DNA from 4 places in the Actinomadura sp. GTD37 genome. Region 1 is predicted to be linked to each of the others. Evidence: predicted binding sites of a transcription regulator. Region 1 holds the regulator's gene; each other region holds the start of a gene.
What was found. Region 1 encodes HrcA, which represses chaperone genes, less so after heat shock. Its sites were predicted from a motif close to TTGGCACTCTCNNNNNGAGAGTGCCAA; they were not measured.
Positions count from the first base shown of each region.

Region 2: the regulator HrcA is predicted to act here: its motif matches at 2,347-2,373, upstream of groES (co-chaperone GroES).
Region 3: the regulator HrcA is predicted to act here: its motif matches at 2,040-2,066, upstream of ACA511_RS34510 (FmdB family zinc ribbon protein).
Region 4: the regulator HrcA is predicted to act here: its motif matches at 1,171-1,197, upstream of groL (chaperonin GroEL).

Region 1 is NZ_JBGNUS010000002.1:915,446-919,912, forward strand. It holds gene ACA511_RS18415 (hypothetical protein) at 1-227, shown strand, start outside; gene ACA511_RS18420 (16S rRNA (uracil(1498)-N(3))-methyltransferase) at 250-981, opposite strand; gene dnaJ (molecular chaperone DnaJ) at 1,098-2,234, opposite strand; gene hrcA (heat-inducible transcriptional repressor HrcA) at 2,237-3,250, opposite strand; gene ACA511_RS18435 (DUF3097 domain-containing protein) at 3,453-4,268, shown strand; gene hemW (radical SAM family heme chaperone HemW) at 4,265-4,467, opposite strand, start outside.
Region 2 is NZ_JBGNUS010000001.1:1,344,387-1,348,853, forward strand. It holds gene ACA511_RS06595 (hypothetical protein) at 1-379, opposite strand, end outside; gene ACA511_RS06600 (SAM-dependent methyltransferase) at 1,045-2,262, opposite strand; gene groES (co-chaperone GroES) at 2,493-2,804, shown strand; gene groL (chaperonin GroEL) at 2,890-4,467, shown strand, end outside.
Region 3 is NZ_JBGNUS010000009.1:178,067-182,533, reverse strand. It holds gene ACA511_RS34515 (MMPL family transporter) at 1-1,304, opposite strand, end outside; gene ACA511_RS34510 (FmdB family zinc ribbon protein) at 1,620-2,003, opposite strand; gene ACA511_RS34505 (potassium/proton antiporter) at 2,194-3,678, opposite strand; gene ACA511_RS34500 (NAD(P)-dependent oxidoreductase) at 3,782-4,467, opposite strand, start outside.
Region 4 is NZ_JBGNUS010000013.1:3,009-7,475, reverse strand. It holds gene thrC (threonine synthase) at 1-123, shown strand, start outside; gene ACA511_RS37910 (MoaD/ThiS family protein) at 137-412, shown strand; gene ACA511_RS37905 (DUF5959 family protein) at 489-896, shown strand; gene groL (chaperonin GroEL) at 1,327-2,958, shown strand; gene ACA511_RS37895 (DUF4132 domain-containing protein) at 3,104-4,467, shown strand, end outside.

The sequences.
Region 1 (4,467 bases):
GCATCCCGCAGCCGGGCGCGGCCTCCGCCTCCCCCAGCGCGACCGCCACGCCGGCCACCGCGGCCACGCCGTGCCCGAGCGAGACGCCGACGACGACGCCCACCACGCCGCCGGCGACGCCGCCGACCTCGCCGCCGACCTCCGACAAGCCGACCGACACGCCCACGCAGGCGCCGACGAGCGAGCCGGCGAACACGACCGAGCAGGGCGCCGCGACCACGCCCTGACGGCGGACCGCAGCGGGCCGGCCTACCAGCGCCCGGTGGCGGCCAGCAGCACGCTGGCCGCCGCGACCCCCGCCGTCGACGTGCGCAGCACGGTCGGGCCGAGCCTGGCCGGACGCCCACCGGACGCGGCGAACCGCTCCAGCTCCGCCTCCGTGATCCCGCCCTCGGGGCCCACCACGAGCACGATGTCGCCCTCCGCGGGCGGCTCCGCCGCGCTCAGCGGGGCCGCGGCCTCCTCGTGCAGGACCAGGGCCAGCGACGCGGCGGCGATCCGCGCGGCGACGTCCTCGGTGGACGCCAGATCCGGCACCTCGGGCAGCCGGCCGCGCCGCGCCTGCTTGCCCGCCTCCCGCGCGGTCGCGCGCCAGCGTCCGAGGGCCTTGTCGCGGCGCTCCGGACGCCACCGGGTGACGCAGCGGTCCGCCGCCCAGGGGACGATCACGTCCACGCCGACCTCGGTCATCACCTCGACGGCCAGCTCGCCCCGGTCGCCCTTCGGCAGCGCCTGGACGACCACGAGGCGCGGCGACGGCGGCGGCTCCCGGTGCCGGGCCCGCACGTCCAGCGTGAGGGACGCGCGGTCGGCGGCGGTGACGACGCACTCGGCCAGCAGCCCCGCGCCGTCGGTCAGGTCGACGCGCTCGCCGGACCGCAGCCGCCGCACGGCCGCCGCGTGCCGCCCCTCGGGCCCGTCGAGGACGACCGTGTCGCGCTCCAGCGCGTCCGTCGCGGCGAGGAACACCGGCGGGCTCATGCGCGCCCCCGACGGGGCGCGCCGCCCCGGGCCTCCCGGCTCGTTCGGCTCATGTGGGTGCCTCAGTGCTCGGAGTCGCCGCGGCGGCCTTCCCGGTAGGCCGCCGCCGCGGCGCTTCAGTGCTGGTTGAAGACGTCCTTGATGCGGGAGAACACGCCGTTGCGCTGCCCGGGGGCGAACTTGCCGGGCGGCCGCTCCTCCCCGCGCAGGACGGCGAGGCGGCGGAGCAGGTCCTCCTGCTCCTCGTCGAGCCGGTTCGGCGTCTCCACGTTCACGTGGATCATCAGGTCACCGCGGCCGCTCTCGTTGAGGTGCCGGACGCCCCGGTTGTAGAGCGTGATGACCTGCCCGGACTGCGTGCCGGGCTTGATGTCGACGCTCTCGGCCGCGTCCAGCGTCTCGATGGTGACGCTGGTGCCGAGCGCGGCGGCGGTCATCGGGATCTCGACCGTGCAGTGCAGGTCGTCGCCCTCCCGCTCGAAGATCGGGTGGGGCTTCTCGACGATCTCCAGGAACAGGTCGCCGGGCGGGCCGCCGCCGGGGCCGACCTCTCCCTCGCCGGCGAGCTGGATGTGGATGCCGTTCTCCACCCCGGCCGGGATCTTGACCTTGACGGTGCGCCGGGTGCGGACCCGGCCGTCGCCGGAGCACTCGGCGCACGGGTTGCGGATCACCGATCCGAACCCGCCGCACGCCGGGCACGGCCGGGCCGTCATGACCTGGCCGAGGAACGAGCGCTGCACCTGCTGCACCTCGCCGCGCCCGTGGCACGTCTCGCACGTGTCCGGGTGGGTGCCGGGCGCGCAGCCCGACCCCTCGCAGGCGGCGCAGGCGACCGCGGTGTCGATGGACAGCTCGCGGGTCGTGCCGAACGCGGTCTCGCCGAGGTCGAGCTCGACCCGCAGCGTCGCGTTCCGGCCGCGCCGCGCCCGCGACCGCGGGCCGCGCGTGGTCGCCGTCCCGAAGAAGGCGTCCATGATGTCGCTGAACGGGAACCCGGCGCCGCCGAACCCGCCGGCGCCCGCCCCGGCCCCGGACGCGAACGGGTCCGCGCCGAGGTCGTACATCTCGCGCTTCTTGGGGTCGGAGAGCACCTCGTACGCCTGGGTGATCTCCTTGAACTTCTCCTGGGTCTCCGGATCCGGGTTGACGTCCGGGTGAAGCTCCCGGGCGAGCCGGCGGTAGGCCTTCTTCACCTCGTCGGCGCTGGCGTCGCGCCGGACGCCCAGGGTCGCGTAGTAGTCGTTCGCCACTTTCACGACCCCGCCAGGATCTGTCCCACGTAGCGTGCCACTGCCCGTACCGCTCCCATCGTGCTGGGGTAATCCATGCGTGTAGGCCCGAGGACTCCGAGCCTGGCCAAGGTGAGGTCGCCGACCCCGTAGTCCGCGGCGACGACCGAGGTCGACCGGAGCCCCAGATCGGGGTTCTCCGTGCCGATCCGCACCGTAACTGTAGAGGAGTCTCCGGTCTCGCCGAGCAGCCGCATGAGGACGACCTGTTCCTCAAGGGCCACCAGCACCTCCCGCAGGCTCTGCGAGAAGTCCACGGCGGCGAGGTTGGCCGCGCCGGCGAAAACGATCTTCTCCTCGTGTTTCTCGACGAGCGTCTCCAGCAGGACGGACAGCACCGCCGCCGCGACCGGCCGCTCGTCCGGCCCCACCTTCTCGGGGAGGTCGGCGACGGCGGTCGGCACGTCGCCGAGGCCGAGCCCGTCCAGGCATGTGTTGAGCAACGCCCGCAGGTGCCCGATCGATTCCTCGGAGATGCTGGCGGGCGTCTCGATGACCCGCTGCTCCACCCGCCCGGTGTCGGTGATCAGGACCAGCAGCAGCCGCCCCTCGGCCACCGGGACCAGCTCGACGTGCCGCACCGACGAGCGGGTCAGCGACGGGTACTGCACGACGGCGACCTGCCGGGTGAGCTGCGCGAGCAGCCGCACCGTGCGGCCGACGACGTCGTCGAGGTCGTAGGCGCCGGACAGGAACGTCTCGATCGCGCGCCGCTCGGCCACCGACAGCGGCTTGATCGTGGACAGCCGGTCGACGAACAGCCGGTAGCCCTTGTCGGTGGGGACGCGCCCGGCGCTGGTGTGCGGCTGGGCGATGTAGCCCTGCTCCTCCAGCACCGCCATGTCGTTGCGGATGGTGGCCGGCGACACCCCGAGGTTGTGCCGGTCCGCCAGGGCCTTGGACCCCACCGGCTCGTTGGTGGAGACGAAGTCCTCGACGATGGCGCGCAGGACCGCGAGTTTCCGGTCGTCCAGCACGGCGTCACCTCCTTCCGGCCGGTCCGTGCCGCTGGCACTCCGTACTCTGGAGTGCCAATTGTACGGCCCCGGGCCCCCCGGTCGGAGTGCCCGCCCGTCACCCGCACGGCGGCGCGATCCTATCCGTATCGGACGCGGACGCCACGCCGAGGGACGAGGGGCGATGCCGCGCGGCCGTCCGGCCGGGTTAATGTGCGGACCCGTGAGCAGTAAGGACTACGGAAACGACGTGCTCGCCGGCGACTGGCGCAGGCCCCGCAAAGGGCAGATCCCCGAGGTTCCGGCCGAACCCGGGCTGGTGGCGGAGGATCCCGACAGCGGATTCTGCGGCGCCGTGGTCGGCTGCGACAAGTCCGGCGTCACCCTGGAGGACCGGTTCGGCAAGCGGCGCGTGTTCCCGCTCACCAGATCCGGCTTCCTGATCGACGGCAGGCCGGTGACGCTGGTCAGGCCGAGCGCCGCACCGCGGGGGGCGGCGCGTTCGGCGTCCGGCTCCATCGCCGTCCAGGGGCTGCGGGCCCAGGTCGCCAAGGAGAGCCGCATCTACGTGGAGGGCGTCCACGACGCCGAGCTCGTCGAGAAGATCTGGGGCCACGACCTGCGCGTCGAGGGCGTCGTCGTGGAGTACCTCGAAGGCGTCGACGACCTGCCCGCCATCGTCGAGGAGTTCGGCCCGGACGAGGACCGCCGCCTCGGCGTCCTCGTCGACCACCTGGTGGAGGGCTCCAAGGAGTCCCGGATCGCCGCGCGGGTCTCGTCCCCGCACGTCCTCATCACCGGGCACCCGTTCATCGACATCTGGGAGGCGGTCAAGCCGGCCGCCGTCGGCATCCGCGCCTGGCCCCGCATCCCGCGCGGCGTCCCGTGGAAGGACGGCATCGTCGCCGAACTCGGCTGGGGCGGCAACACCGGCGCCGCGTGGAAGCGGATCCTGAACTCGGTCGACTCCTACACCGACCTGGAGCCCGCCCTCCTGGGCCGCGTAGAGGAACTCATCGATTTCGTCACGGCGCCCTAGGTCAGGTCGCGGGTCAGGGCGTCGGCCAGGAGGCGGCCCCGGAGGGTCGGGACGGCTCTGCCCTGCTCGTAGGCGGCCCGTTCCAGGAGGCCCTCGTCGATCGCTCTGCGGACGGCCTTGTCGTCCAAGAGGCTCGTCGGGCAGCCCTGGGCCAGGCGTAGTTCGAGCATGACGCGCTCGATGCGGCGGTCGTCGTCGG
Region 2 (4,467 bases), on a different contig from region 1:
TCAGGCCCTCGTCGACGTTCTCGGCGACGACGCCGACGTCGGCCCAGAGCGCGGGCAACTCGGCGACGGGCTTGACCCGCTCGCCGAACGACTCGATGTGCTCGGCCAGTCCTTCGGCCCATTCCGGGGGCTTGCCGGACAGTTCGTCGACCTGCCCGCGGACGCTCTCGATCTGCCCGGTCAGCCCGCTGAGCTCCCGCTCGCGGACCTCGCGGAGCAGCCACTCCATGCCTTCCAGCCGCTGGCGAATCTCGTCCAGGACCTGACCCTGTGAGCGCTGTTCATAGACGTGGTCCTGCGCCGCACGGGCGAGCAACTCCCGCATCCGATCCGAGACCGGTTGACCCCCCGTCTGCAGGAAGTTGTGATTCGTTTCCACCCGATGCTCCTTCGTGTGCCGGCGCGACGAAATGACGCACGGCAAATGAATCTGTGAGATGGCCACTGTAGTGCGTGTGGAGGGCCGCTAAAACGGGTAGCAGAGAAGATTGTGAGTTCTGCGGAATGCGCCTGTTATCCGGCTGGGGTGAATAGCGAGAAATGGCCGGGTGCGGCGGTGCTCTCCCGGTTCGCGGTAATCACGGTGATCGTGGTGATGCTGCGGTGGCATGAGACGGGCAGGGGGCGGTGCCGTGTCCGTACATCTCGTCCGACATCGGCAGTTCCCGACCCGGCGGCGGCTGCGGACGGGCGGTGCGCGTCCGCCGTGCCGCGACCCCGCGGGACGGATCCGGGCCCCATTTCGGAGGGTATTTCGCGGTGCCGAACTCCCGGCCGGTGAACCCGCCTTGGTGTTTTCGGGCGGATGGACGTCCGCGCGCCGATTCGCGGCCGGTGCGGCGCCCTTGCCGGGCGCCCCGCAATCCCTGGTGAACGCGATGCCGCAAAACGCCGATGATTTGCACCGCCGTGGCGCGTCGCCCGGCGTCGCTTGGCGTTGCGCGTCCGGGCGGAAGATCTTTGGGCACGGTTAATGGCGGCGGCCGCCGTACCGCGCGGGTCAGCAGACTGGGGCGCGGGGGTGAGGGTGCTCGCGCCCGCCGGTCAGGGCGCCGGGACGGGACGGGTGAGCAGCGCGACAGGGTCGCGTCCGACGCGGGTCACCACCAGGGTCGACCCGGCGCCGCCCCGGCCCGCCCTGCGCCCGCCGAAGCCGAGGTCGCGCCGCAGCCGGTCGACGTCGACGGCCGAGCCGCGCTTCTTGACGGTCAGCACCCCGACCTCGCGGCGGCGCAGCTCCGCGCGCAGGCGCTTCACGGAGAACGGCAGCACGTCCTCGATCTCGTAGGCGGACGCGAACGGTGTCGGACACAGCCGGTCGGACGTGATGTAGGCGATCCGCGGATCCGCGAGGCCGCCGCCGACCAGCTCTGCCACCTCACCCACCAGATGGGCGCGGATCACGGCTCCGTCGGGCTCGTACAGGTAGCGGCCCCACGGGCGGACGTGCGGTGTGTCCGATCCCTGCGGGGTCAGCGTCCAGACCTTCGGGTCGGTGTCGGACGAGATGAGCGTGGCGCGGCGTCCCACGTCCCCTGCGAGCGTCCCCAGCCAGAGGGCCGCCTCCTTGACGTCGCCGTGGACCGACACCCACTCGGCCTCTGCACCGTCCGGTACGGCCTCATGCGGGATGCCGGGCGCCACCTTGACGCACGCTGCGGGCACCTTCCGCGCCATGTCCAGGACGACATCGAGCGGCGGCTCATAGGAACGGGGATCGAAGACCCTGCCGCGGGCGGTGCGGCGTCCCGGGTCGGCGAAGACCGCGTCGAACCCGTCCGGTGCGGCCTCGGTGGCGTCCCCGACGCGCACGGAGGCGTCGCCCAGTCCGAAGGCGGCCACGTTCGCCCGCGCCACGTCGGCCGTCAACGGGTCGAGTTCCACGCCCTCCCCGGCGAGGCCCGCGCGCCCCCGGGCGAGGAGGTCGGCCCCTATCCCGCACCCGAGTTCCAGGACGCGCGCACCGTCCAGATGGGCGGCGAACCTTCGGGCGCGGTGCGCCGCCACGCTCGCGCGGGTCGACTGCTCAAGGCCCGCCTGGGTGAAGTACATGCGATCGGCGTCCGGGCCGAACTTGACCCGCGCCCGCTCCCGCAGCCGCACCTGTGTGAGCGCCGCCGCGACCAGCGCGGGATCGTGCCGTTCGCGCAGCCGCGTCGCCGTGGCGAGCAGGCCGTCCCCGCCGACGTCCGCGGCGGCCGCCTCGGCGAGGACCGCCTGGCCGGAGGGCGTGCGCAGGGCGCGGAACGACGCGATGTCCATACGCTGAAATTAGCTGGCGGTGAACAGCGCCCGGCGCGTCCGTGTCCGTGTTGACGCACTCACGGGCACGGAATAGTCTCCAGACTGGCACTCTCGTACTGAGAGTGCCAACACAGCGACAAGGTCGGTCTGGCACCCGCGACGGCAGGCCGGTCCAGGGTCGCCTCTTCTGTCACATGTGCTGGCCGGTCATCCGTGGCCGGCCGAGGACCCATCGAAGGGGAGGTCAGATCGTGACGACCGCCACCAAGGTTGTCCTCAAGCCGCTTGAGGACCGTATCGTCGTCCAGCCGCTTGAGGCCGAGACCACCACCGCCTCGGGCCTGGTGATTCCGGACACCGCCAAGGAGAAGCCCCAGGAGGGCACCGTCCTTGCCGTTGGCCCGGGTCGCGTCGACGACAAGGGCGACCGCGTCCCCGTCGACGTCAAGGTCGGCGAGGTCGTGCTCTACAGCAAGTACGGCGGCACCGAAGTCAAGTACAACAACGAGGACTACCTCGTGCTCTCGGCCCGCGACGTGCTCGCGGTCATCGAGAAGTAATCACCGAGACGTGATGCACCCGCCCCGGTCGGCGCCGCCTTCGGCGGGGCTGCCGGGGCGGATCGCGTAAAAGAGGAGTATCCGCATGGCGAAGATCCTGGAGTTCGAGGAGGACGCTCGCCGGGCTCTTGAGCGCGGCGTCAACGCTCTCGCGGACGCCGTCAAGGTGACGATCGGCCCGCGCGGCCGCAACGTCGTCATCGACAAGAAGTTCGGCGCGCCGACGATCACCAACGACGGCGTCACCATCGCCCGCGAGGTGGAGCTGGAGGACCCCTACGAGAACCTCGGGGCCCAGCTCGCCAAGGAAGTGGCGACCAAGACCAACGACATCGCGGGCGACGGCACCACCACGGCGACCGTGCTCGCGCAGGCGATGGTCCGGGAGGGCACCCGCAACGTGGCGGCCGGCGCGTCCCCGCTCTCGCTGAAGCGCGGCATCGACGCGGCCGCCCAGTACGTGTCCGACCAGCTCCTCAAGTCGGCCCGCGAGGTCGAGGAGAAGGGCGAGATCGCGCACGTCGCGACCATCTCCGCGCAGGACGCGCAGATCGGCGAGCTCATCGCCGAGGCGTTCGAGAAGGTCGGCAAGGACGGCGTCATCACCGTCGAAGAGGCCCACACCATGGGCCTCGAACTGGAGTTCACCGAGGGCCTCCAGTTCGACAAGGGCTACCTGTCGCCGCACATGGTCACCGACCACGAGCGCATGGAGGCCGTCCTCGAGGACGCCTACGTCCTCATCGTGGACGGCAAGATCTCCAACGTGCAGGAGTTCCTGCCGCTGGCCGAGAAGGTCGCGCAGACCAAGAAGCCGCTGCTCGTCGTGGCCGAGGACGTCGAGGGCGAGGCCCTGGCGCTGCTCGTCGCCAACAAGATCCGCGGCACGTTCCTGTCGGTGGCCGTGAAGGCCCCCGGCTTCGGCGACCGCCGCAAGGCGATGCTGGGCGACATGGCCACCCTCACCGGCGGCCAGGTCGTGTCCGAGGCCATCGGCCTCAAGCTCGACTCGATCGGCATCGAGGACCTCGGCCGCGCCCGCCGCATCACCGTCACCAAGGACGCCACCACGGTCGTCGACGGTGAGGGCGCCGCGGACGAGATCAACGCGCGCATCAACCAGATCAAGGTCGAGATCGAGAACAGCGACTCCGACTGGGACCGCGAGAAGCTGCAGGAGCGGCTGGCCAAGCTGGCCGGCGGCGTCTGCGTGCTGCGCGTCGGCGCCGCCACCGAGGTGGAGCTGAAGGAGAAGAAGCACCGCCTCGAGGACGCCATCTCGGCGACCCGCGCGGCGATCGAGGAGGGCATCGTGTCCGGCGGCGGCAGCGCGCTGGTGCACGTCGCCAAGGAGGGCTTCGAGGCCCTCGGCCTGTCCGGAGACGAGGCCACCGGCGCGGAGGCCGTCCGCCGCGCGCTGGACGAGCCGCTGCGCTGGATCGCCGAGAACGCCGGCCAGGAGGGCTACGTCGTCGTCTCCAAGGTGCGCGAGCTGAAGGCCGGTCACGGCTACAACGCCGCGACCGACGAGTACGGCGACCTGATCGGCCAGGGCGTCATCGACCCGGTGAAGGTGACCCGCTCCGCGGTCACCAACGCCGCCTCGATCGCGGGCATGCTCCTCACCACCGAGGCGCTCGTCGTCGAGAAGCCGGAAGAGGCC
Region 3 (4,467 bases), on a different contig from region 1:
ACGGCGGGGGCGCCGGATCCGGCCGCGTAGTGGCGGGCGACGGCCGCCGATCCCTTCACCGAGTCGGGCGTTCCGGTGAACTGCCCGGCGTCCGACAGTCCGTCGGCCTTGAGCGAGCCCAACCCGAGCGTGAGGACGATCAGGCCCAGCATGGTGAGGGCCCAGAGCGCGCGCGGGCGCCTGCCCACGAGACCGGCCACACGGCTCCACACGCTGTGCTCGGCCTCGTACGCCTCCGGCTTGAGGTATTTCTCGTCGTACCGGGGGATGAGCGGCCAGAACAGCCAGCGGCCGAAGATGACCAGGAGGGCCGGCAGCAGGGTGGTCATGGCGGCGAGGGCGGTGAGGACGCCTGCGGCGGCCACCGGGCCCAGGCCGGCGGTGGAGTTCATGTCGGCGAGCAGCAGGCACAGCAGGCCGACCGCGACGGTGGCGGCGGAGGCGATGATGGCGGGCGCCGCGCGGCGCAGCGCGAAGGCCATGGCCTCATGCCGGTCCTCGTGGCGGTGGAGCTCCTCCCGGTAGCGGGCGACGAGCAGCAGGGCGTAGTCGGTGGCGACACCGAAGACGAGGACGGTCAGGATCCCCGCGCTCTGCCCGTTGACGGTGAGGTCGCCGTACTTGGCGAGCACATAGACCATCGACTGGGCCAGTCCCAAGGCCACGACGGCGCTGAGGACCGGAACGAACCACAGGATGGGGCTGCGGTAGATGAAGAGCAGCATGACGATGACGACGAGGCCCGCGGCCATGAGCAGGAAGCCGTCGATGCTGTTGAAGACCTTGAACATGTCGGCACCGCTGCCGGCGGGCCCGGCGACGTGGGCGTCCAGCCCGGGAGGCCCGCGCTGGACGAGGTCGCGCGCGTCGTCGACGGCCTTGGTGACGTCGTCGTCGGTGAGGGGGACGAGCGTCTGCAGTGCCTTGCCGTCCTTGGACGGGAACGGCCCCTGCGCCTTCTGGGCGCCGGGGAGCCTCTGCAGCCCGGCGACGTCGGCGGCGGCCTTGGCGCGGTCGGCCGCGGTGATCCCGCCGGACCGCTCGTAGACGATGACGGCGAGCATCGTCTCGTCCTTGCGGAACTGCTCCTCCAGCTCGACGACCCGGGTCGATTCGGCGCCGGTGGGCAGCCAGGCGGCCGCGTCGTTCTCCTCGACGTCGCCGAGCTTGCCGGCGAGCGGGCCGAGGGCCAGCAGCAGGACGATCCACAGGGCGAGGACGGCCCACTTGCCGCGCCGTCCGGCGATGACTCCGGCCAGCCGGTGGGCCGGCGATCTGGGTGGCGCCGGGCTTGGTCCGCTCATGTCCCTCTCCTGAAGCCTAAGGCGTTATCGAGATATGTCGCGTTGGCAACGATCTCTCGCTTGTCGAGAGATGTCAAGTAGTATCGCGATTCCCGGATGGCTGGGAGGAGGCGGAGCGCCCGGCTCCCATCCCCTCAATCGTCGCGAGGAGGCGAGCGCCGCGCGTCCGGCGCGAGAAGGGAACGCCGCTACGTCGTGCGAGGCATGGGAAGGCCGCCGACTACCTCTTGAGATGTAGTCGGCGGCCGGGCACGACGAAGGCCCGGCGGATCTCCGCTGGATCCGCCGGGTCGGTCGTGAAGGAGTCCTAGGAGGTCAGGCGACCTTTTCGGAGGACGACTTGCCGGTCGACGAGGAGCCGCCCGAAGACCCCGAAGACGAGGAGGAGGACGACGAGGACGAGTCCGACTTGCCGGAGTCGCCGCCCGAGGAACCGCCGGCCGAACCCTCGGACGAGGACGACCCGTTGGACGAGGACGACCCGTTGGACGCCGCGCCCGTGGTCGAGGACGACTTGCCGGAGCCGCGGCTGTCGGTGCGGTAGAAGCCCGACCCCTTGAAGATGATCCCCGCCGCGGAGAAGACCTTGCGGAGCCTGCCGCTGCACGCCGGGCAATCGGTCAGCGCGTTGTCGCTGAACTTCTGCACGACCTCCAGGGGCTCGCCGCACTCGGTGCAAACGTACTGATACGTCGGCACGGTTCCTCCTAGCTGACTCAGCCCGGCGAGTCCGGACTGGCACTCACTCTGAACGACTGCTAATGGTACCCAGGTGTGGAACACGTTTCGCCCCCGCCCTGTTCCTTGACCGGTCAGGGAACCGTCCGGGCGCCGGTCCCGCCGGTCGCGCCGGGCGGCCGCCGGCCAGTCAGGCGGCCGCCCGGCCCGGTCAGGCGCCGGTCTCGCCGAACCAGCCCGCCAGCCTGCCCTTGCGGCTGACCGCGCGCAGCCGCCGTTCGGTGGCCTCGCGCACGGAGTCGGTGGTCACGACCAGGAGCGTGTCGCCGGCCTGCAAGGGCGTGGTGGGCTCGGGCACGAAGCTCGACCCGTCCCGCACGATCAGCGTGATGGACGCGCCGGGCGGCAGCCGCAGCTCGAAGATCTCCACGCCGTTCAGCATCGAGTCGCCCGGGATCCGGACCTCCAGCAGGTCGGCGTGCAGTTCCTCCAGCGGCGCCGCCTCCACGTCCAGCTCCCGGGCCTGCTCGTCGCTCTCCAGCCGGCACCAGCGCGCGACCAGCGGCAGCGTCGGGCCCTGGAGCAGGGTGAACACGACGACGATGTTGAAGACGATCGCGAACAGCCGGTCGGCGCCCGGGACGTCCGCGACCATCGGGATCGTGGCGAGGACGATCGGCACGGCGCCCCGCAGCCCGGCCCAGGACGTGAAGATCTTCTCGCCCCACGTCAGCTTGAACCCGATCGTCGACAGCACGACCGATATCGGACGGGCGACGAGCAGCAGCACGAACCCGACGACGAGCGCGGGCACGGTCTGACCCGGGAGGTCGCCGGGGTCGGCCAGCAGCCCGAGCATCACGAACAGCCCGATCTGCGCGAGCCACCCGACGCCTTCGGCGAAGCCGCGCGTGGCGGGACGGTGCGGAAGCCGCGCGTTCCCGAGGACGACGGCGCTCACGTAGACGGCGAGGAACCCGCTCGCGTGCAGCAGGGAGGCGGCGCCGTAGGAGCCGACGGCGAGCGACAGCACCGCGATGGGGTAGAGGCCGGAGGCGGGCAGCGCGATGCGGCGCAGGCCCTGCGCGCCGAGCCAGCCGATCGCGATGCCGATGACGGCGCCGGCGGCCAGTTCGTACACCATCACGCCGAACAGCTCGGCCAGGTCGGGGGCGGCGCTGTGCGCGCTGAGGGTCACGACGATGATCACGACGGGGGCGTCGTTGAACCCGGACTCGCCTTCCAGGAGGCCCATCAGCCGGGACGGCAGGGGGAGCCGCCGCAGCACCGAGAACACGGCCGCCGCGTCGGTCGGCGCGAGCACGGCGCCGAGCAGGAACGCGGGACGCCAGTCCATTCCGATGAGCCACATGGCGGCGAGCGCCACCACGCCGATGCTGATCAGGGTGCCGATGGTGGACACGCTGATCGCGACGGGGACCGAGGGGCGCATCCGCCGCCAGTCGGTGGTGACGCCGCCCTCGGCGAGGATCAGGACGAGCGCGGCGAGGCCGAGTGTCTCGGCCAGCGCGGCGTCGTCGAAGTGGATGTGGAGGGGGCCGGACTCGCCGATGAAGAGGCCGAGGGCCATGTACGCCAGCAGGGTCGGGAGGCCGGCCTTGTGGGACAGCCGGACCGCGATGATGGCGCTGAGTACGAGCACGGCCCCGAGGAGTAGCCAGATGTCGAGGTGCACATCCCACCCTTCGAGGTCGTCAAAGTTGATCGTTTAGGAATCCTACAGATTCAACGCCCGATCGCGCATTTCCAGTTCAGGGACGGCATGTCGAGAAAGCTCGTTATCGCCGTATGACCTGCGGTTTTACCCCGTTGACGATGTTCTGCACGTCTCGTCCCTGGACGGCCGCGGTGACGTTGTCGCGCACCGCCGCGATCAGGTTCAGCTGCGACTGGACGGACGCCCCCGCCGTGTGCGGCGACAGCAGGACCTCCTCGTGCGAACGGAGCGGATGGTCCGGCGGCAGGGGCTCCCGGTCGAACACGTCCAGGGCCGCGCCCGCCAGCCGTCCCGAATCCAGGGCGCCGAGGACGGCGTCGTCCGGCGCGATGCCCCCGCGCGCCACGTTCACCAGCAGCGCCCCGGCCGGAAGGAGGGCGAGGCGTTCCGGCCCGATCAGGCCCCTGGTCCCGTCCGTCAGCGGCAGGGCGACGACGAGGATGTCGGACGTCGCCATGAGGTCGTCCAGCTCGCGGTACGTCGCCGCGGCCCCGGGACGCCGCCGCCTCGTCCAGTACGAGACGGTGCAGCCCAGCGCCGCGAACAGCCGGGCCGTCTCCTGGCCGATCGCGCCGAACCCGACGACGCCGACCCGCTGGTCGTGGAGTTCGCGCGGGTTCCGGCCACCCATCTCCGTCTGCGGCCACCCGCCCGCGCGGACGGCCCGGTCGCCCCAGGCGAGGTTCCGGCACAGCGCGAGCGCCGCCCCGAGCACCCACTCCGCGACCCCGCGGGCGTTGAAGCCCG
Region 4 (4,467 bases), on a different contig from region 1:
GAGACCGTGATCATCAACTCCGGGGACGGCCTGAAGACCCTGGACGCCGTCGCCCCGGTCGTCGCCCCGTCCGCGAACATCGCCCCGTCCCTGGAGGCGTTCCGCGCCGCCGGCCTCGCCTGAGAAAAGGAGCACCATGAGCGTTTCCGTGCGCATCCCGACGATCCTGCGGACCTACACCGGCGGTGAGTCCGAGGTGAAGGCCGAGGGCGCCACCCTGCGCGCCGTCGTCGCCGACCTGGAGGCGAGCCACTCCGGCATCTCCGCCCGCATCCTGGACGACGCCGGCAAGATCCGCCGCTTCGTGAACGTCTACGTCGGCGACGAGGACGTCCGCTTCGCCGACGGCCTGGACACCCCGACCCCCGACGGCGCCCAGATCTCCATCATCCCCGCCGTGGCCGGCGGCTGATGACCCTCCCGCGAGCCCGGTCCCGGCGCCCCCGGGGCCGGGCTCGCGGCCGCCGTCCGGGTCTACGATGACGCGGGTGGAAGATCATGAAGCGTCCGAACTGATCCACCTCGCCGACGACCTGGGGAACAGCGTCGTCCTGCGGGTGACGGGCCGGGAGTCCGGCGGCCTCACCGGCGTCATCGAGGTCGGCAGCTACTTCGTGAGCGGCGGCATCAAGACCTGGCTGGACGCCGAGGACCTGACCGCGTGGGGGAAGGTCCTCGACTCCCTGGCCCAGGGCGACGACGGCGCCGCGTGGCGAGAGGGCCAACGCGCGGCCGAACTCCACCTGGAAATCGACGACAACGACCGCATGCATGTCGCCGTAGTGGATTCGCACTCCTTCCTCGTGACGGTGGAACTCACCATCGAAGTAGCCGACGATTGGCTGGAAGCCCACCGCGAACGCCTGACCGCCACCCGAGCCCTACTCCCCGAATAACGCGGCACCCGGCTGCCCAACGCCCCCGGCCGCGGAGGGAATCGACGGCCGGGCACCAGACCGCTCGGAACGAACGCGCAGAAGGCCGGGACTCCGCCGCCGACCAGCAGCACCCTGACCTCCCGATCACGCACGGTGGATCGCGGCGACACGCCCATGAGGGGCCGAACGAGGTTCCGGTGCAGGTGGGAACGGGTCCGTGCAGGTAGGTGAACCTTCCCCCGGCGAGGATGTGTGGCGCTTGCACTCGGCAGGGTAGAGTGCTAAAAAACGGTTGGCACTCTACTGTGGAGAGTGACAACTTCACAGTCTGGGTCGGGGCGATGAGGCCTCAGTCCGGCGGCGGAATGGCAGTCGTCGGCGGGGGCCGTCCGTCGCGGGCGTCGGCTCGATCCTTCTAAGCCACCTTGTTCCGGGAGGACTGGAGCCTATGGCTGCAAAGATGATCGCGTTCGACGAGGAGGCCCGCCGCGGTCTCGAGCGCGGCATGAACCAGCTGGCCGATGCCGTAAAGGTGACCCTTGGTCCGAAGGGTCGCAACGTCGTGCTGGAGAAGAAGTGGGGCGCTCCCACGATCACCAACGACGGTGTGTCGATCGCCAAGGAGATCGAGCTCGAGGACCCGTGGGAGAAGATCGGCGCGGAGCTCGTCAAGGAAGTAGCCAAGAAGACCGACGACGTCGCGGGTGACGGCACCACCACCGCGACCGTGCTCGCCCAGGCGCTGGTGCGCGAGGGCCTGCGCAACGTCGCCGCCGGCGCGAACCCGATGTCGCTGAAGCGCGGCATCGAGGCCGCGGTCGAGCGGGTGAGCGAGGAGCTGTCCAAGCTCGCCAAGGACGTGGAGACCAAGGAGCAGATCGCCTCCACGGCGTCCATCTCCGCGGGCGACCCGCAGATCGGCGAGATGATCGCCGAGGCGATGGACAAGGTCGGCAAGGAAGGCGTCATCACGGTCGAGGAGAGCCAGACCTTCGGTCTGGAGCTCGAGCTCACCGAGGGGATGCGCTTCGACAAGGGCTACATCTCGCACTACTTCGTGACCGACCCTGAGCGGATGGAGGCGGTCCTCGAGGACCCGTACATCCTGATCGTTCAGAGCAAGGCGTCGGCCAACAAGGACCTGCTGCCCGTCCTCGAGGGCGTCATGCAGTCCGGCAAGCCGCTGCTGATCATCGCGGAGGACGTCGAGGGCGAGGCCCTGGCCACGCTCGTCGTCAACAAGATCCGCGGGATCTTCAAGTCCGTGGCCGTGAAGGCCCCGGGCTTCGGCGACCGCCGCAAGGCCATGCTGGGCGACATCGCCACGCTGACCGGCGGCCAGGTCATCAGCGAGGACGTGGGTCTCAAGCTGGAGAACACCACGACCGACATGCTGGGCCGCGCCCGCAAGGTCGTCATCACCAAGGACGAGACCACCATCGTGGACGGCGCCGGTGACGCCAACGAGATCGCGGGACGGGTCAACCAGATCCGCACCGAGATCGACAACACCGACTCCGACTACGACCGCGAGAAGCTCCAGGAGCGCCTGGCCAAGCTCGCGGGCGGTGTCGCGGTCATCAAGGCCGGCGCCGCGACGGAGGTCGAGCTCAAGGAGCGCAAGCACCGCATCGAGGACGCCGTCCGCAACGCCAAGGCCGCGGTCGAGGAGGGCATCGTCCCCGGTGGCGGCGTGGCGCTGCTGCAGGCCGGCACCAAGGCGTTCGACAAGCTGGAGCTCGCGGGCGACGAGGCCACCGGTGCCAACATCGTCAAGCGCGCTCTGGAGGAGCCGCTGAAGCAGATCGCCGTGAACGCCGGCCTTGAGGGCGGCGTCGTGGTGGAGCGGGTCCGCAACCTGAAGCCGGGTGAGGGCCTGAACGCCGCCACCGGCGACTACGTCAACATGTTCGAGTCGGGCATCCTCGACCCGGCCAAGGTGACCCGGTCCGCGCTGCAGAACGCTTCGTCGATCGCCGCGCTGTTCCTGACCACCGAGGCCGTCATCGCCGAGAAGCCCGAGAAGAACCCGGCCCCGGCGGGCGACCCGTCCGGCGGCATGGGCGGCATGGACTTCTAACGAGTCCATAGCTCGAACGGGCACATGGCGGGGGCGGTCCTTCGGGGCCGCCCCCGCTTCGTCGTCCGGTAGTCCCCGTTCGTGTGAACCTGCGTTCGAACACCTGCGTCAGATCCCCGATTCCCCCGGATCTGGAAGGTTCAGGATGAGCGACGAACTGCCTCCGCTGCTGGTCGACCCGCCGTGGGAACGGGACGCCCGCGCGCATCGCGAGGCGACCGCGGCCGCGAAGCGGGAGGCCGTGCTCGTTCCCGGGCTTGAGCCGCCGGCGGAGCAGAGCCTCGCCTGGGAGCCCGGCGAACGCGAGAAGTGGCTGATGTCGGTCCCTGCCAGGCCCAACCTCACCGGTGAGCTCAGACATGTCCACGAGGCGGAGGGGTGGCCCGGCGTCGCCCGGGAGTTCGGCGACGGGAAGATCACCCATGCGTCGTCCGTGGCGTCCCTGTTCGGGCTCGCCCCCGTGGAGATCGTCCGGCCGCTGCTCCGCGATTGGCATCCGGTTCTCAGCGGCCGCTCCGATTTCTCGATCCTGCGAGTCCTCCCGGCGCGGTTCGGGATGGACGCCCGCCGCGCGGTGTTCCCGAGCGCGAAGGAGAACCACTGCGGATGGGCGCTGATGCCGTTCCTCGACGCCGAAGTGGCCCTGCTGATGGCCGACTGGCTCCGGCTGAAGTCGGCGAACGGCAAGGCCCGCGACTGGTTCGCCAGGCACGGGATCGCGGCGGCGCCGTTCCTGGTGCCGAACGCGCTGGGCGAGCGGCGCGTCCCCCGGGACCGGGCTCGTGCGGCGCTGTCGCTCATCGCGGACGCGCACGGCCTGCCCGCGACGGTGGAGGCGGCCCGGCGGCACGGCGACACCGCCGCCGAGGCGATCGAGCACGCCCTCGCCGGTGAGACGCCGAAGGCGCCGGTGACCAGTCCGGTCAGGCCGCCGAAGACGCCGTGGCTGGACCGCGGCGCCCTGCCGGAGGTCCGCCTGCGGGACGGCCGCGTGCTGCCGCCCGAGGCGGTGGAGAACCTGATCGGCGCGCTCGTCCTCTCCCCGGGCCTCCGCTGGAACGGCCCGCTGACGATGTACCGCGGACTGGACGAGGTGCTCGACCGGTGCGACCGCGCGTCGCTGGCCGCGTTCGGCGGGGCGGTCTTCGACCGCTGGATCGCCGAGCGGGCGCCGTCCCGCAGCGGCTGGGTGCTCGACCAGCTCTGCCGGACGGCCGACGACGAGACCGTCCGGCGGCTCGGGGCACTGCTGCAGGGCCGGTGGCCGGCGCCCGGCACCGACAAGCACGCCGTCCAGGTGCTGCGAGTGATCGGCACCGACGCGGCGCTGGTCCAGTTGAGCCGCATCGCCCAGCGGGCGAAGGCCCCCGGCCGGCGTCGCACGGCGGAGGACTGCCTGGCGATGGCGGCCGAGGCGCGCGGTCTGACGGCCGCTGAACTCGCCGACCGGCTCGTCCCCGACCTCGGCCTGGACGCCGCCGGGACGCTCGTCCTCGACTACGGCCCGCG